Regions from separate parts of the Pseudomonas sp. Ma2-10 genome, predicted to be linked through region 4. Evidence: predicted binding sites of a transcription regulator. Region 4 holds the regulator's gene; each other region holds the start of a gene.
The links. The regulator sigma-54, encoded in region 4, starts transcription at its own class of promoters, with help from an activator protein. The targets are predictions, from matches to a motif close to ANTGGCATNNANNTTGCTNT.

Region 1: the regulator sigma-54 is predicted to act here: its motif matches at 1,799-1,818, upstream of ACXPVS_RS08175 (CmpA/NrtA family ABC transporter substrate-binding protein).
Region 2: the regulator sigma-54 is predicted to act here: its motif matches at 1,910-1,929, upstream of flgB (flagellar basal body rod protein FlgB).
Region 3: the regulator sigma-54 is predicted to act here: its motif matches at 2,359-2,378, upstream of glnA (glutamate--ammonia ligase).

The regions. Positions count from the first base shown of each region.
Region 1 covers NZ_JBTEYL010000004.1:218,649-222,720, reverse strand. Annotated here, with positions in the region: gene ACXPVS_RS08180 (ANTAR domain-containing response regulator) at 1-452, opposite strand, end outside; gene ACXPVS_RS08175 (CmpA/NrtA family ABC transporter substrate-binding protein) at 468-1,679, opposite strand; gene ACXPVS_RS08170 (quinone-dependent dihydroorotate dehydrogenase) at 1,909-2,928, shown strand; gene rmf (ribosome modulation factor) at 3,050-3,265, opposite strand; gene rlmKL (bifunctional 23S rRNA (guanine(2069)-N(7))-methyltransferase RlmK/23S rRNA (guanine(2445)-N(2))-methyltransferase RlmL) at 3,796-4,072, shown strand, end outside.
Region 2 covers NZ_JBTEYL010000015.1:107,396-111,467, reverse strand. Annotated here, with positions in the region: gene ACXPVS_RS18410 (chemotaxis protein CheV) at 1-824, shown strand, start outside; gene cheR (protein-glutamate O-methyltransferase CheR) at 871-1,698, shown strand; gene flgB (flagellar basal body rod protein FlgB) at 1,971-2,378, shown strand; gene flgC (flagellar basal body rod protein FlgC) at 2,382-2,825, shown strand; gene flgD (flagellar hook assembly protein FlgD) at 2,841-3,563, shown strand; gene flgE (flagellar hook protein FlgE) at 3,595-4,072, shown strand, end outside.
Region 3 covers NZ_JBTEYL010000012.1:132,168-136,239, reverse strand. Annotated here, with positions in the region: partial or broken gene ACXPVS_RS16350 (DUF4124 domain-containing protein) at 1-224, opposite strand, end outside; gene ACXPVS_RS16345 (DUF4124 domain-containing protein) at 221-730, opposite strand; gene glnA (glutamate--ammonia ligase) at 856-2,262, opposite strand; gene thiI (tRNA uracil 4-sulfurtransferase ThiI) at 2,593-4,047, shown strand.
Region 4 covers NZ_JBTEYL010000001.1:421,695-425,766, reverse strand. Annotated here, with positions in the region: gene rapZ (RNase adapter RapZ) at 1-427, opposite strand, end outside; gene ptsN (PTS IIA-like nitrogen regulatory protein PtsN) at 430-894, opposite strand; gene hpf (ribosome hibernation-promoting factor, HPF/YfiA family) at 907-1,215, opposite strand; gene ACXPVS_RS01885 (RNA polymerase factor sigma-54) at 1,290-2,783, opposite strand; gene lptB (LPS export ABC transporter ATP-binding protein) at 2,969-3,694, opposite strand; gene lptA (lipopolysaccharide transport periplasmic protein LptA) at 3,694-4,072, opposite strand, start outside.

The sequences.
Region 1 (4,072 bases), on a different contig from region 4:
ATCAACAGCCCTTTGGCCAGTTCGATGCGCTTGCGCTCGGCCAGTTGCTGGTCACGGGCGTTGAGTTGGGCGCGCAGGGCCTGGTCGCTTTCAAAACGCGCCATGGCCACATCGAGAATCGGCTGCAAGCGCTGTGCGTGAATGCCTTCAACGATGTAGGCACTGACGCCGGACTTGATCGCCTGACGCATCACATCAGGGTCATGTTCATCGGTAAACATCACGATCGGCCGCGGTTGGTCGCGGCTCACCAGCACCACTTGTTCCATCACATCGCGGCTTGGTGACTCGGTATCGATCAAAATCACGTCCGGACGCACCGTTTCGACGCGCGCGGGCAGGTCGATGGTCAGGCCCGACTCGTCGATCACCTCGAACCCGGCTTCGATCAGGGCCGCCTTCAGGCGGCCGACTTTCTTCGCGGTGTCGTTGATCAGCAGGATACGCAACATATTCGCAGTCTCCTGTCAGCGGCTGGCGAGAAGGGGCGAGCGGTCGCTCAGAGCGTGCAGCTTGAAACTGCGGGCATAGCCGGCGGGGTCCAGGCCGTCCCAGACCTTGCCGTCGATCAATTGGCTGCTGCGCAGTGGCTGATCACTCACGACCACACCTACGGTGGTGGCAGCCTCTCGATACACGTCTAGTTGCTGGACCTGCCGGGCCACGGCCAGGTAGTCCGGGTCGTCGCGCAACAAACCCCAACGGCGGAACTGGGTCATGAACCACATGCCATCGGACAGATACGGCAGATTGACCTCGCCATCACCGTGGAAGCGCAGCGCGTGCGGGTCCTGCCAGCGATTACCCAGGCCATCGGCGTAGTCACCGAGCAATCGCGGTTCGATACAGTCGAGTGGCGCGTCCAGGTATTGCGGGGCACTCAACAGCTTCGCGGTGCTGCGGCGATTTTCGGTGTTTTCATCGATGAAGCGGCTGGCTTGCAGGATCGCCATCACCAGCGCCCGGGCGGTGTTGGGATAGTGCTCGACAAACGCGCGGGTGCAACCGAGGACTTTTTCCGGATGATCGGGCCAAATGGTTTGCGTTGTGGCCATCGTGAACCCCAGGTTCTGCTGCACTGCGCTGGCGGACCATGGCTCGCCGACGCAGAAACCGTCGATGCGCCCGGCTTGCAGGTGCGCGACCATTTGCGGCGGTGGCACGACCACGCTGTCGACGTCCTGTAACGGGTGGATGCCCTGACTCGCGAGCCAGTAATACAGCCACATGGCGTGGGTGCCGGTAGGAAATGTCTGGGCGAAGGTGAGTTTTGGGCGGCTTTGGTGCACGTGCCGGTCCAGTGCTTCAGGACTGGTCACGCCCAGCGCCTGTAAGCCATGGGAGAGGTTGATGCTCTGGCCATTCTGATTCAGGCCCATGAGCACCGCCATGTCGGTCGACGCGACACCGCCGATGCCCAGATGCACGGCGTAGATCAAACCGTACAGACTGTGGGCGGCGTCGAGTTCGCCACTGACCAGTTTGTCCCGCAGGTTGGCCCAGGACGACTGGCGCTTGAGGTTGAGGGTCAGGCCATAAGGCTGGGCAAAGCCCTGCGTGGCCGCAACCACCACGGAGGCGCAGTCACTCAGGGCCATGAAGCCGAGGTTGATTTCGGTCTTTTCCGGGGCATCGCTGCCGTTGACCCAGGCCAGAGGGTTGGCTGGAACTTCAATCATCAGTAAACACCTTCCCTAAAAAAGCGTCGTACCGGGCTGCTTGCCAGGGCAAGGCCAAGTGACGACGCCTTTGTCTTTCGACTCATCCCGCCGTTGGCATGAGTGCTGATGTCCGTGACGGTGCAAGGCATATGCCATCGCTCGTTGATTTTGTCGCGCGCCTCGCCTGCAACCCCGATGCCCGGCTATAATCGCCGCCACTTTTCGTAGCCCAGAGTCAAACCCGCCCATGTACACCCTGGCCCGTCAGCTGTTGTTCAAACTTTCCCCGGAAACCTCCCACGATCTGTCCCTGGACCTGATCGGCGCGGGCGGGCGTTTGGGCCTCAACGGCTTGCTGTGCAAGGCGCCGGCGAAAATGCCGGTAACTGTCATGGGCCTGGACTTCCCGAACCCGGTCGGGCTGGCGGCCGGTCTGGACAAGAACGGCGCGGCCATCGACGGTTTTGCGCAACTGGGTTTTGGTTTTGTCGAAATCGGCACCATCACGCCGCGCCCGCAGCCGGGCAATCCGAAGCCACGCATTTTCCGTTTGCCGGAAGCCGAGGCGATCATCAACCGCATGGGGTTCAACAACCTCGGTGTCGATCACTTGCTGGCTCGAGTGGCCGCGGCCAAGTTCAAGGGCGTGCTGGGCATCAATATCGGCAAAAACGTCGATACCCCGGTTGAGCGGGCGGTCGACGACTACCTGATCTGCCTGGACAAGGTCTATGCCCACGCCAGCTACGTGACGGTCAACGTCAGTTCGCCGAACACCCCGGGCCTGCGCAGCCTGCAATTTGGCGATTCGCTGAAGCAATTGTTGGCCGACCTGGCGACGCGTCGCGCAGAACTGGCGCTGCGCCACGGCAAACATGTCCCTCTGGCGATCAAGATTGCGCCGGACATGACCGACGAAGAAACCGCTCAGGTCGCGCAAGCGCTGATCGATACCGGGATGGACGCAGTGATCGCCACCAACACCACCCTGAGCCGCGTCGGCGTTGAAGGCATGGAACACGGTGATGAGGCGGGCGGCCTGTCCGGCGCACCGGTTCGCGACAAGAGCACCCACACCGTGAAGGTGCTGGCCGCCGAACTGGCCGGTCGCTTGCCGATCATCGCCGTGGGCGGTATCACCGAAGGCAAGCACGCGGCTGAGAAAATCGCGGCGGGTGCGAGCCTGGTGCAGCTCTATTCCGGCTTCATCTATAAAGGTCCGGCGCTGATTCGTGAATCGGTGGATGCGATCGCGGCTTTGCGGTAAACGGCAGGCATAAAAAAGGGCTCCTTGAAGGAGCCCCTGGGCCGAAGCCCGCCGCCCGGATGGGGCGTGCGTGGTAAGTCGTTACGTAATCAGATCATCGTGTCGGAATGTGTGCCCTGTGTTAGCCGACGGCGTGAAGTTCGTTGAGTCTATGGATTCCCGCAGTGCCGGTCATACCGTCCCAGTTGTCGCCGCGTCCTTCTCGCCAGCCGTTAATCCAGGCTTGGCGTACCGACGGTAGAGTAAATGGGCAAAGCTCACGGGATTTGCCACCAACGCCATATTGATATCCGCGTAAAAATGCTCTTTCCAACGGATCACGCTTAAGTCTTCTCATAGGGTGTTGCCCTCACTTGTTGACTGTATTAATCGCGTCGACCTCAATCGAGGTCTGGCAGAAAAACTCCTGCCGTTGGGGCTCGCTGCCGGCGTCGCGAGCCAAGGTGTTGACGTCATTGCGGCGTTAACCTGTATTGAGTTCTAACCAAAGCGTCACATCGAGGGAATGATCGTTTTGTCATAAGGACGTAACGATAAAGATGGTATGGCGATAAGTAACACCACGGTTGTCCCGTGTTTATTGGCAAAACCCCGGTATGATCAGCGCCGCGCTGCATGATGGGGTTAATCCTTTAGTGAGAATGTTTCCTGTTGAACAGAGGACTATTCGACGAAGGGTCGACTTATGACATTTTGTTGCATCAACTTTTTTATCTGCCTTTGCATCTAAGCTCTTTTAACCCGAGCTTGCAGGGGTGGGACGGCACACCTTCGTGCCACGCGGGCGCTCTTTTAGAAAAGCGCCTGATTGAAAACCGGGCCGGCAATGCGTTGCCGGCTCACTTAGCTAAAGGCTCTGAAATTCCAATGTCCGATCAATTCGAAATCTTCCTCACTTGCCCCAAAGGCCTTGAAGGCCTGCTCATCGAGGAAGCCATCGGGCTTGGCCTTGAGGAGGCGCGTGAGCACACCTCTGCCGTGCGTGGCATGGCGACCATGGAAACCGCTTATCGCCTGTGCCTGTGGTCGCGTCTGGCGAACCGGGTGCTGCTGGTGCTCAAGCGCTTCCCGATGAAAGACGCCGAAGACCTTTATCACGGTGTGCTGGATATCGAGTGGCAAGACCACATGCTCAACGATGGCA
Region 2 (4,072 bases), on a different contig from region 4:
TGTTCAAGGTTCGGGAGGTGCTGCAATGCCCCAAACTGACGCTGATGCCAAAATCCAGTCCTGTCGTGTGCGGTGTGGCAAATATTCGGGGGGCGACCATTCCGATTCTTGATCTGGCCATGGCGACCGGTTCCGGTGCGCTGAAAGATCAAAGCAATCCCTTCGTGATCATCACGGAGTACAACACCAAGACTCAGGGGTTCCTGGTGCGATCAGTGGAACGCATCGTCAACATGAATTGGGAGGAGATTCATCCGCCACCCAAGGGCACGGGACGCGATCATTACCTGACGGCTGTGACTCGGGTCGACAATCAGTTAGTCGAAATCATCGACGTCGAGAAAGTGCTGGCGGAAGTATCACCGACACCGGAAGCGATTTCCGTTGGCGTGGTGGATGTCGAAACCCAGCACAAGGCGCTCTCTTTGCGAGTACTGACGGTCGATGACTCGTCGGTGGCGCGCAAGCAGGTGACCCGTTGCCTGCAGACGGTCGGTGTCGAAGTGGTGGCGTTGAACGACGGTCGGCAAGCGCTGGATTACCTGCGCAAGCTGGTCGACGAAGGCAAGAAGCCGGAAGAAGAGTTCCTGATGATGATTTCCGACATCGAGATGCCGGAGATGGACGGGTACACCCTCACGGCCGAGATCCGCAACGACCCTCGCATGCAAAAGCTTCACATCATCCTGCATACTTCGTTGTCGGGTGTATTCAATCAGGCGATGGTCAAGAAGGTCGGTGCCGATGACTTCCTTGCCAAATTCCGTCCTGATGACCTGGCATCCCGGGTAGTCAACCGGATCAAAGCAGCAGACATCAGTTAGGGGCCTTCTGCCCCTAACGGTTAACACGATTTAAGAGGCGGTATCTTTGTCTACGGGTAATTTGGATTTTGAACAGTTCCGGGTCTTCCTGGAAAAAGCCTGTGGCATTTTGCTCGGTGAAAACAAGCAGTACCTGGTATCGAGCCGTCTCAACAAACTGATGGAACAGCAAGGCATCAAGTCCCTGGGTGAGCTGGTCCAGCGCATCCAGACCCAGCCGCGCAGCGGTTTGCGCGAAATGGTGGTGGATGCCATGACCACCAACGAAACCCTGTGGTTTCGTGACACCTATCCGTTTGAAGTCTTGAAGAACAAGGCATTGCCGGCAGCGATCAAGGCTGCCCCTGGCCAGCGTCTGCGGATCTGGTCGGCGGCCTGTTCGTCGGGTCAGGAACCGTATTCGCTGTCGATGTCGATCGATGAGTTCGAACGCGTGAACATGGGCCAGTTGAAGATGGGCGTGCAGATCGTTGCCACTGATCTGTCCGGCACCATGCTGACCAACTGCAAGACCGGCGAGTACGACAGCCTGGCCATCGGCCGTGGCCTGTCGCCCGAGCGCCTTCAACGTTACTTTGACCCGAAAGGGCCGGGGCGCTGGGCAATCAAGGCACCGATCAAGAGCCGGGTGGAGTTTCGTTCGTTCAACCTGCTGGACAGCTACGCGAGTCTCGGCAAGTTCGACATCGTGTTCTGCCGCAACGTGCTGATCTACTTCTCCGCCGAGGTGAAGAAGGACATCCTGTTGCGCATTCACAGCACGTTGAAGCCAGGCGGTTATCTGTTTCTTGGTGCTTCCGAGGCGCTGAATGGTTTGCCGGATCATTACCAGATGGTCCAGTGCAGCCCGGGAATCATTTACCAGGCGAAGTGATTCGTTGGCGTTATCAAAAAACGGGAGTCCTCAGGGGTTCTCGTTTTTTTTGCCTGCTCATTTCTCAATCCCTCCCCCCACTGGGTCAGGTGGTGCTCTCCAGACCGTGCAAAGCGGCAGAAAAGCGGCAGGCGGCGGAAATCGGTTGCCGCTTTTCTGGCATTGCCACGTTGCCACTGCCCGCAAAGCCCCGGTTTACGGCCTTTTATCAATTGGCACGACGCTTGCTATGTCCCTGTTACGAAAAATCAGGTCACCCGAAGGTTTCCGACATGAGCATCAGCTTCGATAAAGCGCTCGGTATCCACGAACAAGCCCTGGGATTTCGCGCCCAGCGTGCCGAAGTCCTGGCCAACAACATCGCCAACGCCGACACCCCGAACTACAAGGCTCGGGATCTGGACTTCTCGAAAGTGCTCGCCGCGCAGAACGAGAAGACCAAGAGCGGCACTTTCGCCTTGAACATGACCAACAGCCGTCATATCGAAGCCGAAGGCCTGGGCAATGGCGACGAGTCGCTGCTGTATCGCACGCCGATGCAACCGTCGATCGACCAGAACACCGTGGACGCCCAGCTGGAACAGTCGAACTACGCGGAAAACGCGGTCAACTTCCAGGCCAGCTTCACCCTGCTCAACAGCAAATTCAAAGGGCTGGTGTCAGCCCTTCGTGGAGAGTAAGTCATGTCTCTAGCCAGTGTTTTCAACATTGCCGGTAGCGGTATGAGTGCCCAGACCACTCGCTTGAACACCGTCGCCAGTAACATCGCCAACGCTGAGACCGTCTCGTCGAGCATCGATCAGACCTACCGTGCGCGGCACCCGGTATTCGCCACGATGTTCCGGGGCGGCCAGAGCGGCGGCAGCGGTTCGTTGTTCCAGAACCAGGACGCCGCCGGCCAAGGTGTGCAAGTACTGGGCGTGGTCGAAGACCAGAGCAACCTTGACGCACGCTACGAGCCGAACCATCCGGCGGCCGACGCCAAGGGCTACGTCTACTACCCGAACGTCAACGTGGTGGAAGAAATGGCTGACATGATTTCCGCGAGCCGTTCGTTCCAGACCAACGCCGAAATGATGAACACCGCCAAAACCATGATGCAGAAGGTCCTGACCCTCGGTCAGTGATAAGGGGCGACTCAGATGAGTGTTACCGATACCACCAGTGGTTTGAGCCTCAAGGACATCCTGGCCAACTCCTCGATCAAGACCAACACCAGTGCCGACGGCTTGGCGGTGGCAACGAACAGCGCCACCGGCAACAAGGCCCTGGGCAAGGACGCGTTCCTGCAGTTGCTGGTAACGCAACTGAAAAACCAGAATCCGCTGGAACCGCAGGACAACGGTGAGTTCGTCGCCCAGTTGGCCCAGTTCAGTAGCCTGGAAGGCATCACCACGCTCAACGACACCGTCAGTGGCCTGGCGAGCAACTACAACTCGTCCCAGGCGTTGCAGGCGTCGTCGCTGGTCGGGCGTTCGGTTATTGCACCGGGCGGCACGGCGGTGGTCGATACCGCCAAGAGTTTCAGCGGCACCATTGCCGTACCGGCGTCGGTGGACCCGGTGAAGGTCAAGATCACCGATGCCGATGGCAAGGTTGTCCGCACCATCGACCTGGGCAGCCAGGCGGCCGGTACTTCCACTTTCATCTGGGACGGCAAAGACGATGCAGGCGAAGTGGCCAAGGCGGGTACCTATACCTTCGGCGCCACCGCAACTTACGACGGCCAGGCAACCTCGCTGGTGACGTACCTGCCGGCAACCGTCAACAGCGTGACCATCAGCCAGACCGGCGGTGAGTTGATGCTCAACCTGGCCGGGCTGGGCAGCATCGCGCTGTCCAAAGTACAAACCATTGGTATGTAGAGCCGACTAACACGGCACAAAGGAGTGGAATATGTCTTTCAATATCGGCCTTAGCGGTCTCTATGCAGCCAACAAACAACTGGACGTGACCGGCAACAACATCGCCAACGTCGCGACCACCGGTTTCAAATCGTCCCGTGCGGAATTCGAAGACGTTTACTCTGCGACCAAGCTGGGTTCGGGCAGCAAAACCATCGGTAACGGTGTGCGCCTGGCCAACGTTTCCCAGCAGTTCACCCAGGGCGACATCAATAACACCGGCAACGTGCTGGACTTGGGTATCAACGGTTCCGGCTTCTTTGTGCTGAACACCAATGGATCGTTGTCCTACACCCGTGCCGGGACGTTCAAGGTCGACAAGGACGGTTACGTCACCAACACCGATGGTACTGCGCGTCTGCAGGGTTACGGTGTGGATGCCAATGGCAAGATCCTTAATGGCGTGTTGACGGACTTGCGCATCGATACCTCGAACCTGGCGCCCAAAAACACCTCCACGGTATCGTCGA
Region 3 (4,072 bases), on a different contig from region 4:
TGAGAGATTATGGCTGCCGCGATCGATGTTGCTCCGGGCGAACGCCGGGTTCAGACCGGGCGCTGCGGTGGGTTGGCCGTCAAGTAGCAGCGAGTGGCGGTGACTGCGTTGCCGGAGCCCGGCTGGTCGGTGTAGGTCCGATTGCCCTGGGCGTCGACGTAGGTGAGCACCTCGGCCGTCACCGGCAGGGTGATCAGGCAGGTCATCAGCAGCCACAGCCTCACGGCTTGTGCACCCGTTGGACGGTGAACGTCACGGTGGGACTTTGTTGAACAATGTTTTCCCCGTCGATCACCTGCACCGCGAGGCTGTGTGTGCCGCGATCAATATTGACCAGTTGCAGGATCGGCACGTTGCTCGGCTGGCCATAAGGTTGATCGTCCAGCAACAGCCTGAACAGATGAGGGCCTTGCAGGCGGGGGTTGATCAGCACGTTGACGGTGAAGGTGCCGTTGTTGGCACGCAGTGCTTCGGTGGTGGGTAAGTGGGTCAGCTGCAGCCCCTCGTACGCGCTGTGCGGCTGTTCGCGGCGGGTGGCTTCGACAGATGGCGCAGAAGGGGCTAGGGGTTCAGCTCTGTTGAGCGGCGGCAACTCGACCGGCTGAGCCTTCACGCCATCGGGCGGTTGATTGCTGTAGGCAGTGTTGCCGTCGGCGTCGGTGTATTTATAGATCTGCGCGGCGGCGGGCAGGGCGATCAACAGCAACATCAGTAGAAAACCACGACCCATAAAATCGACCCGATACGAAAGCATTGGGGTGCAGCATAGGTCAGGGCATAAAACGGCGCCCACAAAAAAGGCCTCCCAAAAGGAGGCCTCTTTTTGTCACGCCGCGTGCAGCTGGCGCTACCGGATCAGCAGCTGTAGTACAGCTCGTATTCCAGTGGGTGTACGAAGGTACGTACTTTGATTTCTTCTTCGCTTTTCAGGGCGATGTAAGCGTCGATGAAATCGTCGCTGAAAACGCCGCCTTTGGTCAGGAACGCACGACCTTTGTCCAGCTCTTCCAGGGCTTCTTTCAGGCTGCCGCAAACTTGTGGGATCTCTTTCGCCTCTTCAGGCGGCAGGTCGTACAGGTTTTTGTCAGCAGCATCGCCAGGGTGGATCTTGTTCTGGATACCGTCCAGGCCGGCCATTACCAAGGCTGCGAAAGCCAGGTACGGGTTGGCTGCTGGATCCGGGAAGCGGGCTTCGATACGGCGAGCGCGAGGGCTGGACACGTAAGGAATACGGATCGAAGCGGAACGGTTACGCGCCGAGTAGGCCAGCATGACCGGCGCTTCGAAACCTGGGACCAGACGCTTGTAGGAGTTGGTCGACGGGTTGGTGAAGCCGTTCAGTGCTTTACCGTGCTTGATGATGCCGCCGATGAAGTACAGGGCGGTGTCGGACAGGCCGGCATAGCCTTCGCCAGCGAAGGTGTTCTTGCCATCTTTGGCGATGGACAGGTGAACGTGCATACCCGAACCGTTGTCGCCGTACAGCGGCTTAGGCATGAAGGTCGCGGTGCGGCCGTAAGCCACAGCTACGTTGTGCACGCAGTATTTCAGGGTCTGAACTTCGTCAGCCTTGGCCACCAGGGTGTTGAACTTCACACCGATTTCGTTCTGGCCGGCAGTCGCCACTTCGTGGTGGTGAACTTCGATGACCAGGCCCATTTCTTCCATGGCGTTGCACATGGAGGTACGGATTTCGTGGTCGTGGTCGAACGGAGGAACCGGGAAGTAGCCGCCTTTGATACCTGGACGGTGGCCGTGGTTGCCGCCTTCGATGTCCTGGTCGGACATCCACGAACCCTGTTCGGAGAAGATTTTGAACATCGAGCCGGAGATGTCCGACTTGAATTTCACCTGATCAAAGATGAAGAACTCAGGCTCCGGGCCAACGAAAACGGTGTCGCCGATACCGGTCGACTTCAGGTATTCCTCAGCACGCTTGGCGATCGCACGTGGGTCGCGATCGTAGCCTTGCATGGTCGAAGGCTCGATGACGTCACACACGATGATCAGCGTTGGGTCTTCGGTGAACGGATCGAGAACGGCAGTGCTGTCGTCTGGCAGCAGGATCATGTCGGAAGCTTCGATGCCCTTCCAGCCTGCGATGGAGGAACCGTCGAACATTTTGCCTTCTTCGAAGAAAGCGTCATCCAGCGCGTCGCGAGCCGGCATGGTCACGTGGTGCTGAGTGCCTTTGGTGTCCGTGAAGCGCAGATCAATCCATTTGACGTCATGATCTTTGATGAGTTGAACCGACTTCGACATAGTGTCCTCCGGGTGGCTTCGGGCTTAGTAGTGGATGCCCTTGGAATGTGGGTGATGCCGGCGCGAATACTCTGCCAAGGCAACCTGCCTCACAAGGGAGCAAATTGCATGCCAGTGCCCCACCATGGGTTTTTTGCCCCAATTTCACGCTTATAAAGATGCAAAGCGTAGTAAAGGCGGAAATAGCGCCCCGTAATGTAGCGTCAAACTCAACAAATGACCTGTTTTGGTGCGCGCAAAACCTTCTGCACATTAACTGGTTAAACCTTGAGCAATTTCCGCTATAATCCGCGCCCCCCTTTTTCGGCTGGCCCAGCGCGCGCTGTTTTCATGAAACTAATCGTAAAAGTCTTCCCCGAGATCACCATCAAGAGCCGCCCGGTACGGATGCGTTTCATCCGCCAGTTGGCCAAAAACATCCGTACCGTGCTCCGCGACCTGGACCCGGCTGTGGTGGTGAACGGTGTGTGGGACAATCTCGAGCTTGAAACGCGCATCGCTGAGCCCAAAGCCCTGAAGGAGATGACCGAGCGCCTGAGCTGCATGCCGGGCATCGCGCATTTCCTGCAAGTCGACGAATACCCGCTGGGTGACTTCGACGACATCGTCGCCAAGTGCAAGCAGCACTTCGGTGATGCGTTGGCCGGGAAGATTTTTTCGGTGCGCTGCAAGCGTGCCGGCAAGCACGAATTCAGCTCGATGGACGTCGAGAAATACGTCGGCAGCCAGCTGCGTCGTCAGTGCGGCGCCGCCGGGATCTCGCTGAAAGACCCGGAAATCGAAGTTCGCCTCGAAATTCGCGACAAACGGTTGTTCGTGATCCACAGCCAGCACAACAGCATCGGCGGATATCCGCTGGGTGCCTTGGAACAGACGCTTGTGCTGATGTCCGGCGGCTTCGATTCCACCGTCGCCGCTTACCAGATCATGCGCCGCGGGCTGATGAGCCATTTCTGCTTCTTCAATCTGGGCGGACGAGCCCATGAACTGGGCGTTATGGAAGTCGCGCACTTCATCTGGAAGAAGTACGGCAGCTCCCAACGCGTGTTATTTGTGAGTGTGCCGTTCGAGGAAGTACTGGGAGAAATTCTCGGTAAAGTCGATAACAGTCATATGGGCGTAGTTTTGAAGCGTATGATGTTGCGCGCTGCTTCCCGTATTGCCGATCGGCTGGACATCGATGCGCTGGTCACCGGTGAAGCGATTTCCCAGGTGTCGAGCCAGACGCTGCCGAACCTGTCCGTGATCGACCGCGTGACCGACAAGCTGGTCTTGCGTCCGCTGATCGCCAGTCACAAGCAGGACATCATCGACCTGGCCAACGAAATCGGCACTGCCGATTTCGCCAAGCACATGCCGGAATACTGCGGGGTCATCTCGGTGAACCCCAAGACCCACGCCAAGCGTCCACGCGTGGAGTACGAAGAACAACAGTTCGACATGGCAGTGCTTGAGCGTGCGCTCGAGAACGCCAAACTGGTGCCGATCGATCGCGTGATCGACGAATTGGGCCAGGACTTGCAGATCGAAGAAGTCAGTGAAGCGCTGGCTGGTCAGATCGTCATCGACATCCGTCATCCGGATGCCGCTGAAGACGACCCGCTGGGCCTCGTTGGCATTGAGGTACAAACGATGCCGTTTTATGCATTGAACGCTCGTTTCAAGGAACTGGACCCTACTCGCCAGTACCTGCTGTATTGCGACAAAGGCGTGATGAGTCGCCTGCATGCCCACCATTTGCTCAGTGAGGGGCATGCCAATGTGCGCGTTTATCGACCGAGCTAAGAGCCCGGGGCTGTATGCCTGTGGC
Region 4 (4,072 bases):
TGGTGGTGTTTACTTTGAGATCGGCGAGGTCGGCAATCGGCCCGAGCAGGGCGGTCTCATCATTGATGGCCTCGGCCAGCGAGCGATTGGCATTGCTCAGCGGGTGACGACGGCGGGTTTCCGAGAAACGTTTGAGCAAGGTTTCTTCGTCGGCGTCCAGATAAAGCACGTCACACTGGATATGCCGGCTGCGCACTTCTTCCAGTAGTTCGGGAAACCGCGACAAGTGGCTCGGCAAGTTACGCGCATCGATGGATACGGCAACCAGCGGTTGTGCCAGTTCGGTGTGAATCAACGCGCGTTCGGCCAGTTCCGGCAACAGACCGGCGGGCAGGTTGTCGATGCAGTAGTAGCCGTTGTCCTCAAGAACATCGAGTGCGGTACTTTTACCTGAGCCGGAGCGGCCACTGACGATGATCAAACGCATGATTAATGACCGTTTTGCTCGTCCAGGACAACCTGATACAAGGCTTCATTGCTCGGGGCGCTGCGCAGTTTTTCGCGCACTTCCTTGCGGTCGAGCATGCTGGCGATCTGGCGCAGTAACTCCAGGTGCGCATCGGTAGCAGCTTGCGGGACCAGCAGAACGAACAGCAGGTCAACCGGGGCGCCGTCGATGGCGTCGAAATCGATGGGTGCATCAAGGTGCATCAGGGCACTGATGGGCGAAGTACAGCCCTTCAGGCGGCAGTGGGGAATGGCGATGCCGTTGCCAAAACCGGTTGAGCCGAGTTTTTCGCGGGCAATCAGAGCCTCGAAGACATCTTGCATCTCCAGATCCGGTACTTCTTTGTGGATAAGGTTGGCAATTTGCTCGAGGGCTTTCTTTTTGCTGCCACCCGGCACGTTCACGAGGGAACGGCCGGGGGTCAGGATGCTTTCAAGTCGGATCATGGGTTGGGAGTGTTAACGACCGGTGGCGCCCTGGAGGAGGCTTTGGGTCTTTTCCTTATGCTTTTTGAGTTGTTTATCCAGCTTGTCGGTCAGTGCGTCGATCGCCGCATACATATCGGTATGCTCCGCGTTTGCGACCACTTCATTGCCGGGAATATGCAGCGTGGCTTCGATTTTCTGCTTGAGCTTTTCGACCGTCATCGTGACTTGCACGTTGGTGATCTTGTCGAAATGCCTCTCTAATCGTTCGAGTTTTTCGCCGATGTAGGTGCGAAGAGGTTCGGTCACTTCCAGTTGGTGTCCACTGATGTTGACTTGCATACAGCTTCTCCTTCGTTGCCAGTGCATAAAGCGGCAGGCAGAAATGCCTGCCACTGGAACGCTGTGGCGTGGCTCTACATCAACCGCTTGCGTTCGCTCGAAGGCGCGATCCCGAGGGATTCGCGGTACTTGGCGACGGTGCGGCGAGCCACCTGAATGCCTTGTGCCTCCAGTAAACCAGCGATCTTGCTGTCACTCAACGGCTTTTTCTGATTTTCCGCGGCAACCAGTTTTTTGATGATCGCGCGGATTGCCGTGGACGAGCATTCGCCGCCCTCGGAGGTGCTGACGTGGCTGGAGAAAAAGTATTTCAGTTCATATATGCCCCGTGGGGTATGCATGAATTTCTGCGTGGTCACCCGTGAAATCGTCGACTCGTGCATGCCCACCGCTTCGGCGATGTCATGCAGGACCAGCGGTTTCATGGCTTCGTCGCCGTATTCAAGAAAGCCGCGCTGATGTTCGACGATTTGAGTGGCTACTTTCATCAGGGTTTCGTTGCGGCTTTGCAGGCTTTTGATGAACCAGCGGGCCTCTTGCAACTGATTGCGCATGAAGGTGTTGTCGGCGCTGGTGTCGGCGCGGCGCACGAAACCGGCGTATTGGGCGTTGACCCGCAGTCGTGGCACGGATTCCTGGTTCAGTTCCACCAGCCAGCGCTCGTTGTCCTTGCGTACGATCACGTCTGGAACGACGTATTCGGCTTCGCCGGACTCGATTTGCGAGCCCGGGCGCGGGTTGAGGCTCTGCACCAGTTCGATCACCTGACGCAGTTCATCTTCCTTGAGCTTCATGCGACGCATCAGTTGGCTGTAGTCGCGGCTGCCGAGCAGGTCGATGTAATCGGTGACCAGGCGTTTGGCCTCGACCAGCCAAGGCGTCTTGGCGGGCAGCTGACGCAATTGCAACTGCAGGCATTCGCTCAGGTTGCGGGCGCCGATGCCAGCGGGTTCGAATTGCTGGATGCGGTGCAGGACGGCTTCTATTTCGTCCAGTTCGATATCCAGTTCCGGGTCGAAGGCTTCGAGGATCTCCTCGAGGGTTTCGTCCAGGTATCCCTGATTGTTGATGCAGTCGATCAGAGTTACAGCGATCAGGCGATCAGTGTCGGACATCGGGGCCAGGTTCAGTTGCCACAACAGGTGGCTTTGCAGGCTTTCGCCGGCCGATGTGCGGGTGGTGAAATCCCACTCGTCGTCATCGTTGCTCGGCAGGCTGCTGGCGCTGGTCTGGTAGACGTCTTCCCACGCGGTGTCGACGGGCAATTCGTTGGGGATGCGCTCATTCCAGTCGCCTTCCTCGAGGTTGTCCACCGTCGGGGCGGTTTCCTGGTAGGAGGGTTCCTGAATGTCGACGTTAGGTTGCTGTTCGGCTTTGTCGGCCAAGGGGTCGGCGTTATCGAAGTCGTCGCCTTCTTCCTGGCGTTCGAGCATCGGATTGGACTCCAAGGCCTCCTGGATTTCCTGTTGCAGGTCCAGGGTCGACAATTGGAGTAGGCGGATGGCCTGTTGCAGCTGCGGTGTCATCGTCAGCTGCTGGCCCATTCTCAAGACTAGCGATGGTTTCATGGCAGGGGCTTAACACCTTATTCGCCGGCGCACATGCGCCATCCACTATAGGGCGCCGGAGCGCCAAACATAAGCAAATTATATGCCCGAAACTGCAACGTTTGCCTAGAGCGCTGTAACAATAAAAAAAATGTTGATTTTTTATTGGGACAAGCGCTCGAGCAACCAGCCAGACACTTCAGTGCTTACAGGCGGAACTCATGGCCCAGATACACTTCCTTGACCAAGTCGTTGGCCAGGATGGTGGCAGAGTCACCTTCGGCGATCAGCTGGCCATCGTTGACGATGTAGGCGGTTTCGCAGATATCCAGGGTTTCACGGACGTTGTGGTCGGTGATCAGCACACCAATGCCCTTGGCCTTGAGGTGGTAGATGATCTGCTTGATGTCGCCCACCGAAATCGGGTCCACGCCTGCGAACGGTTCGTCGAGCAGGATGAATTTAGGGTTGGTAGCCAGTGCTCGGGCGATTTCCACGCGGCGGCGTTCACCGCCGGACAGGCTCATCCCGAGATTGTCGCGGATGTGGCTGATGTGGAATTCCTGCAGCAGGCTTTCCAGCTCTTTGCGACGGCCGGCCTTGTCGAGTTCCTTGCGGGTCTCGAGGATCGCCATGATGTTGTCGGCTACCGAGAGTTTGCGGAAGATCGAAGCTTCTTGCGGAAGATAGCCGATGCCGGCCTTCGCTCGACCGTGCATGGGTTGGTGGCTGACATCAAGGTCGTCAATCAGTACGCGGCCCTGATCGGCCTGTACCAGGCCGACAATCATGTAAAAGCAGGTGGTTTTGCCGGCGCCGTTGGGGCCTAGCAGGCCGACGATCTGACCGCTGTCGATCGACAGGCTCACGTCACGCACGACCTGGCGGCTCTTGTAGCTCTTGGCCAGATGCTGAGCTTTCAGAGTTGCCATTACTGGGCCTTTTGCTCGTCGGTTTTCTTCTTTGGCTGGATTACCATGTCGATGCGCGGACGCGATTCGGTGATCTTGCTGCCCGTCGCGCGACCGGCGCTCGCAAGTTTCTTGACCGTGTCGTAGACGATTTTCTCGCCTTGGGTGACGTTGCTGTCCTTGTCGATGACTTTGGCTCGATCAATCAATACAACGCGGTTTTGCGAGGCGTGGTACTGGATGGTCACTCCGTAGCCCTGAACCGGCTTGGTGTCGCCCGCTGTCTGCAACTGCTCGAAGTAGGCAAGATTGCCCACCGAAGTCACCACGTCAATGTCGCCGGCCGGCGTGCGGGTGATGGTCACGGTGTTGCCTTTAACGATCATCGAGCCCTGGGTA